One region of the Microbacterium sp. FW305-3-2-15-F-LB2 genome, then DNA from elsewhere that is predicted to be linked to it. Evidence: predicted binding sites of a transcription regulator. Region 1 holds the regulator's gene; the other holds the start of a gene.
What was found. The regulator HrcA, encoded in region 1, represses chaperone genes, less so after heat shock. The targets are predictions, from matches to a motif close to TTNGCACTCGNNNNNNNCGAGTGCNAA.
Positions count from the first base shown of each region.

Region 2: groES (co-chaperone GroES) is a predicted target of HrcA. The motif match lies at 2,307-2,333, and genes of this name have one in related genera.

Region 1 covers NZ_JBYSZO010000001.1:1,777,956-1,781,654, reverse strand. The annotation lists gene AC3WLZ_RS08635 (DUF1990 domain-containing protein) at 1-61, shown strand, start outside; gene hemW (radical SAM family heme chaperone HemW) at 61-1,278, shown strand; gene hrcA (heat-inducible transcriptional repressor HrcA) at 1,360-2,400, shown strand; gene dnaJ (molecular chaperone DnaJ) at 2,454-3,575, shown strand; gene AC3WLZ_RS08615 (16S rRNA (uracil(1498)-N(3))-methyltransferase) at 3,578-3,699, shown strand, end outside.
Region 2 covers NZ_JBYSZO010000001.1:631,927-635,625, forward strand. The annotation lists gene AC3WLZ_RS03100 (CE1 family esterase) at 1-601, opposite strand, end outside; gene AC3WLZ_RS03105 (MerR family transcriptional regulator) at 688-1,044, shown strand; gene AC3WLZ_RS03110 (THUMP-like domain-containing protein) at 1,091-2,281, opposite strand; gene groES (co-chaperone GroES) at 2,413-2,709, shown strand; gene AC3WLZ_RS03120 (FAD-binding oxidoreductase) at 2,835-3,699, shown strand, end outside.

The DNA.
Region 1 (3,699 bases):
GCGCCGCCGTGCGCTCTTCCAGCGCTACCTCCGGGCGATCTCGCCGCTATACACATCCTGATGGGCGGACCACTGCCGCTCGGCGATGCGGCGCCCGTCGACGGGCGCCTGCCCGAAGACCTGCCGATCGACCCGACGGCCGATTTCGGCGTCTACCTGCACGTCCCGTTCTGCCGGGTCCGCTGCGGCTACTGCGACTTCAACACGTACACCTCGAGCGAATTGCGCGGTGCGCGGCAGGAAGACTTCGCCGACACGCTCGCGGCCGAAGTGCGCCTGGCCGGGACGGTCATGGATGCCGCGGGCGCCCGGCGGGCGGCATCCACCGTCTTCTTCGGGGGCGGCACCCCGACCTTGCTGCCGCCGGGCGACCTCGCGCGGATGCTCGACGCGGTGCGCGACGAGTTCGGCATCCGAGACGGCGCAGAGGTGACGGTCGAAGCCAATCCCGACACGGTGGACGACCGCGTCGCGGCGACGCTCGCCGAGGCCGGTGTGACCCGCCTGTCGATCGGGATGCAGTCCGCCCAGCCGCACGTGCTCGCCGTGCTCGACCGCACGCACGATCCTCGCAACGTCGCCACGGCGGTGGCGTCGGCGCGAACCGCCGGACTCGACGTCTCGCTCGACCTGATCTACGGGGCACCGGGGGAGTCGCTCGACGACTGGCGCGCGTCGCTCGAGACGGCGATCGCTCTGCGCCCGGACCACATCTCCGCGTACGCGCTGATCGTGGAGGACGGCACGAAGCTCGCGCGACAGATCCGCTCCGGGGTCGTCGCCGAGCCCTCCGACGACCTTCAGGCCGACATGTACGAGTTGGCCGACGATCTGCTCGCCGGCGCCGGGTACGACTGGTACGAGGTGTCCAACTGGGCGACCGACGGCGCGCACCGCTCGCGCCACAACCTCGCCTACTGGCGCGGCACCGATTGGTGGGGTTTCGGACCCGGCGCGCACAGCCATGTCGCGGGCCTCCGCTGGTGGAACGTCAAACATCCCGCGGCCTACGCGCAGCGTCTGGCGGCGGCCGAGTCGCCCGCGGCGGCCCGGGAACGTCCGGATGACACCGCGCGACGCCTCGAGTCCGTCCTGCTCCGCAGCCGCATCCGCGACGGTCTGCCGGTATCCGAACTGCTCGGCGAGGGCCGGAAGGCCGTGGCATCCCTCATCGCCGATGGCCTCGTCGACGGAGCGGATGCCGTCCGCGGGCGCATCGTGCTGACCCGCCGGGGTCGGCTGCTCGCCGACGCCGTCGTCCGGGCCCTCACCGCCTGAGCGCGCTTCCGACTCACCGCCGGGCGGGTGTTCTAGAATTGGCACTCAGGAGTCCGGAGTGCCAGAAGGAGGGAGCCCGCCATGGTGTCCGAACGCGGCTTGCAGGTGCTCCGCGCCATCGTCCAGGACTACGTCGACACGCGCGAACCCGTCGGCAGCAAGGCCATCGTCGAGAGGCACGCCTTCGGGGTCTCCGCGGCGACGATCCGCAACGACATGGCACAGCTCGAAGACGAAGACCTGATCATCGCGCCGCACACCTCCTCCGGACGGGTGCCGACCGACAAGGGGTACCGCGTCTTCGTCGACCACCTGGCCGAGTTGAGGCCGTTGTCGACGGCCCAGCGCAGCGCGATCACTTCGTTCCTCGACGAGGCCGGTGACCTCGACGATCTCCTGGCGCGCACGGTCCGGGCGCTCACGCAGCTGACCGGTCAGGTCGCGATCGTGCAGTACCCCTCGTTCGCCCGGGCGAACCTCTCCCACGTGGAACTCGTGGCCCTCGGCGGCCCTCGCGTGCTCGTCATCCTCGTGACCGACACGGGGCGTGTCTCGCAACGCATCGCGCTCGTGCCCGTCGAGCCGACGGAGGGCGACATCGTGCAGCTGCGCGCCCGCGTGGGCGCCCTCTTGGTCGGCCGGAGCGTCGCGGACTGCGCGCAGGCGGTGGCCGCCGCGACCGTCGACGGCCCCCGGCCCGGCATCGCCGTCGACCTCATCTCCGACGCCGTCCTCCGGGTGGTGGGCGAAGAGCTCGACGAGTTCCGCCAGGACCGCCTCGTCATGGCGGGCGCGGCGACCCTCGCCAAACGCGAGTCCGACTTCCGCGGCAGTATCTATCCGCTCCTCGAGGCGATCGAGGAGCAGGTGACCCTGCTGCGGCTCATGAGCGAGATGGTCGCCGACGAGCAGGGTCTGTCGGCCAGCATCGGCCGCGAGAACGAACCGTTCGGTCTCGTCGAGGCATCCGTTCTCGCCAGCCGGTACGACGGTACCGCCGGCGGTGCGCGGGTGGGCCTTCTGGGTCCGACGCGCATGGACTACTCCTCCAACCTCGCGGCGGTCCGCGCCGTCGCGCACTATCTGACCCGGATGCTCGAAGACGACGACAACGCTCGTTGACGAGACCCGCACCGAATCTGATCGACCCCGCGTGAGCGGGCAGGAAGGCGATTGTGGCTGACCACTACGAGGTCCTCGGCGTCGCGCGCGACGCCAGCCCCGACGACATCAAGCGCGCGTATCGGCGTCTGGCGCGCGAGCTCCACCCCGACGTCAACCCGGGCGCGGACGCGTCCGAGCGCTTCAAGCTCGTCACCCATGCCTACGACGTGCTGAGCGACCCCGAGCAGCGCCGCCGCTACGACATGGGCGGCGACCAGAGCCCATTCGGCGGTGGGGGAGCGGCGGGCTTCGGCGGCTTCAGCGACATCTTCGAAACGTTCTTCGGCGGAGCACAGGGCGGCGGTGGCCGCGGCCCCCGGCCCCGGTCGCGTCGGGAGCGCGGACAGGATGCGCTCGTGCGCGTCTCGCTGCAGCTCGGCGACGTCGTGTTCGGCGTCCACCGCGACCTCGAGGTCGACACGGCCGTCCTCTGCGAGACGTGTCAGGGCGCGTGCACGCAGCCGGGCACGAGCGAAGTCACCTGCGACATCTGTCACGGCTCCGGTCACGTGCAGCGCACGGTCCGCAGCCTCCTCGGCAACGTCGTGACCAGCCAGCCCTGCAGCGTGTGCCAGGGGTACGGAACGACGATCCCGTACCCATGCGGAACGTGCCAGGGCCAGGGTCGTGTCCGTGCCCGCCGTACCGTGTCGGTCGACATCCCCGCGGGCGTCGAGACGGGTCTGCGCCTCCAGCTCCCCGGGTCGGGCGAGGTCGGCCCCGCGGGTGGTCCCAACGGTGACCTGTACCTCGAGATCACCGTCGAATCGCACGACTCGTTCAGCCGCGAGGGCGACGACCTCGTCGCGACCCTCGAGGTGTCGATGCCGGATGCCATCCTCGGCGCGACCACGACGATCGAGTCGCTCGACGGCAGCGTCGACCTCGAGGTGCGGGCGGGCGTGCAGTCCGGTGACGTGCTGACGATCAAGGGCCGCGGCATCACGCCGCTGCGGGGCAGTCAGCGCGGTGACCTCAAGGTGGGCGTGCACGTGGTGACCCCGACGCGATTGGATCACAAGGAACGCGCGCTCATCGAGGAATTCGCCAAGCGCACGAAGGCCCCTGCGCCCCGGCTGGCCGAACACCAGCAGGGGATGTTCTCGAAGTTCCGCGACCGCTTCCGGCACTGATCGTGGCGCTGCATTTCGTGACCGACGACGCGTCGGCCGCCGGCGTCGGCGACGTCGTGGTGCTCACCGGTCCGGAGGCGCACCACGCGGCCGCGGTTCGCCGTGTCCGCGTCGACGAGGCCGT
Region 2 (3,699 bases), 1.1 Mb from region 1:
CCGTGGCCGACAGGGAGGCGCCGCCGACGCGGAACAGCGCGCGCGCCCACCACGCCATCGGTCCGCCCTCGAACGGGACGATGGGGTCCGCGGTTCCGGCCACGATCGCGATCGGCACGGGGCGAGGCGTCGGCGCGCCGAAATCACCGAGGAAGTTCTCTCGCTCGGGCATCGTGGCCGCGACGATCGCCGCTCCCGCGAGCAGGTCGTCCGCCTCGTGCAGCAGGCGAATCACCATCTGGCCCCCGTTCGAGTACCCGACCCCGATGACCCTCGCGGTGTCGATGCCGTGGCTGCGGGCGAGGGATCGGACGACATCGCGGGCGAAGGCGACGTCGTCGATGTTCTCGCGGCGCGCGGGGAACGCGCTCGCCGCGCGCGCGTCGTTCCAGTTGCCGCGGTAGCCGTCGAGATACGCGATCACGGCGCGACCCTCGTCGGCGAGACCGTCCAGGGTGCCGCCGGTGAAGCGGCGGTGGATGTCGCCGCTCTGGCGCGACCCATGGAAGACGAGGACGACAGGGCGAGCGGGCGGGCCGTCGGGGTCACCGACCACGACGAAGGTGCGCGTCCGGCCGGCGACCGAGATGGTGTGGGTCATGCGAAGTCCTCCTCACCCCGGGCGCCTCGCCACGGGGTCGGGGCGAGCGTATAGATTGACATCGTGTCAAGGTCAAGGCGGTGGGTATGAGGATCGGCGAGGTCAGTCGGCGCAGCGGCGTCAGCCCGCGCTCGCTGCGGTACTACGAGCAGCTCGGGCTCATCGACTCCGAACGTGAATCCAATGGCTACCGCCGCTACGACGACGTCGCGGTCGAGCGGGCGGTCGTGATCCACATGCTCTTCGAGATGGACTTCTCGCGCGAGATCGTCACGTCCGTGCTCGCGTGCACCGGCGACGCCCCCGCCGAGGCTCACGATGCGCTCGCCGTCCAGCTCGCCCGCGTGCGCGAGGATCTCTCCACGCGCATCGAGACGCTGATGGCGACCCGGCACCGCATCGATGATTTCCTCGCCGCCCGCGCCGCGGAGACCGCGGCCTGAGGACGCGGTCCGGGCTTCGGCGAGCGTCTGCTTCAGCGCCCGCGCGTCACCCCACGCGGTCGGCCAGCAGCGCCACGCGGCGGCCACGGACGCGCGTCACGAGCAAAGTCGCCGACTCGTCGCCGCGCAGCGAGAGGCGCGTCCGCAGTGCGGCGGGGTCGATGTCGACCCCGCGCTTCTTGATCTCGAGCGTTCCGATGCTGCGATCGCGCAGGGCGCGCGCGAGCTTCTTCGTGTCCGCGGGGAGCTCTTCGCGTACGCGGAACGACGACACGAAGGGGCTCGTCAGAGCCGCGTCAGAGGTCAGGTACGCGATGCCCGGGGCCACCATGCCGGCCTCGAGCGATCGCGCGACCTCGCCGATCAGGCGCGCGCGGATCACGGCGCCGTCGGGTTCGTGGACGTACGCACCGAGCTCGCGGGGCTCGACGTCGGGAGCATCCGAGGGTGCCGTCAGTTCCCAGGCGTCGTCGCCGCGCACGACGAGCGCAGCGCGGCGGACGTTGTCGCGCGCGAGGCTCCCCGCCCAGAGGACGAGTTCGATCGTCGAACCGTCGGCGCTGATCCACTGCGCTTCGACGTCGTCCGGGATGAGCTCACGGTCGAACGCCGGCCCGAGCTTCACGCCGCCGGGCCGGTCGCGGAGCAGCTCGAACACCCACTCGAGTGACGGCGACCACTGGTCGGCCGATACGCGCCGGGTCTCGCCGTGGCCGGCGGTGCGCCTCGCGGGGTCCAGCCAGACCGCATCCACGCCGCTCAGGTCGGCATCCTCCGCTCGACCGTGGGCGACCGTGACGGCGTCGCCGAAGGGGGCGAGGTTGTAGGCGGCGATCGCGGCCGTGACCTCATCGGCGTCGACCGCGTGCACCCGGATGCCGAGCCCCGCGAGGCCCAGTGCGTCACCGCCGATGCCACAGCCGAGGTCGGCCACCGAGCTCACGTCGGCGGCCCGGAACCGACCCGCGTGCCGTGCCGCGATCGGCAGGCGCGTCGCCTGTTCGAGCCCCGCGCGGGTGAAGAGCATCCGGTCGGCGAAAGGACCGAATTTCGCGCCCGCGCGCACGCGCAGCCGGGCTTGGCTCACGACGGCCGCGACGAGGTCGGGGGAGTGGCCCGCCGCGCGCAGCCGCGACACCGCGCGGGCGGCGTCGTCGGTGGTCGTGAGCGGTCCCACTTCGTCGAGCAGGGTGAGCCCGTCGGGCGTGAGCAGGGCGGTCAGCTCGGCGATCTCCACCGGGCCAGCCTAGGTGTCGAAACTGTTGGCACTCGCGTTGCATGAGTGCCAGCACTTCTCTACACTCGGATTAGCACTCTCCTGGTGTGGGTGCTAACGAGTCTTCTGTAACGAGAAAGAAGAGGTAGACCGTGTCGGTTTCCATCAAGCCGCTCGAGGACCGCATCGTCATCAAGCAGGTCGAGGCTGAGCAGACCACCGCGAGTGGTCTCGTCATCCCCGACACCGCCAAGGAGAAGCCGCAGGAGGGCGAGGTTGTCGCCGTCGGACCCGGCCGTATCGACGACAACGGCAACCGTGTCCCCCTCGACGTCACCGTCGGCGACCGCGTTCTGTACAGCAAGTACGGCGGCACCGAGGTCAAGTTCGGCGCCGACGAGTACCTGGTGCTCTCGGCTCGCGACGTCCTCGCGGTGGTCGTTCGCTGATCGCGTTGCGATTTCCTCAGAGCCCCGGATGCCTCGGCACCCGGGGTTCTGCTTTGTCCAGCGGCGTCTTACGCCCCGTGACCGACCGCGGGGGGCTCTGGTCCGGGGCTGAATACGCTGGTTCGGTGACCGCCGATCTCGCTGTGCGACTGACCGAGACCCTTCCCGCCGGACGCGTCATCGATGACCCCGCCCTCGTCGCGGCGCACGCGACGGACGCCTCGCGTCTTCCGGCCCCGCGGGCCGCTCTGGTGGTGCAGCCGCGCACCGCGGAGGAGGTCTCGGCCGTCCTCCGCGTCGCGAACACGACCGGGACCCCGGTCGTTCCCCAGGGCGCGCGCACGGGGCTCGTCGGCGGCTCGGCCGCGATCGAGGGAGCCATCCTCCTCGATCTGTCGGGGATGGATGCCATCCTCGCCATCGACGCGGTCGAGGGCACGGCCACGGTTCAGCCCGGCGTGGTCGTCGCGGATCTCCAGCGCGCGGCGGCCGAGCGGGGGCTCTTCTACGCCCCCGATCCGGCATCGGCCGAGTGGGCGACGATCGGCGGCACGATCGCGACGAACGCCGGTGGCATGCGGTGCATCCGGTACGGCGTGACCGGAGACGCGGTGCTGTCGCTCCAGGTCGTCCTGGCCGACGGCTCGATCGAACGCACGCGCCCCGCCACGGTGAAGGGCGTCGCGGGCCTCGACCTGACGAGCCTCGTCGTGGGCTCGGAGGGAACCCTCGCGGTCGTGACCGAGGCGACGCTCCGGCTCCTCCCCGCACCGGGACCCGCCCGCGGCGTCCTGGGCCTGTTCCCCTCGACAGCGGCAGCGCTCGCGGCCGCCGCGGCATTGACGACCGGACCCCGCCTCCCCTCGACGCTGGAGTTCCTCGATGACACGGCGCTCCGCGGCATCCGCATCGCCCGTCCCGACATGGATCTCGACCCGGCGGCGCGGTCATGGCTGCTCGCGATCACGGACGCGGTCGAGGGAGCCGATC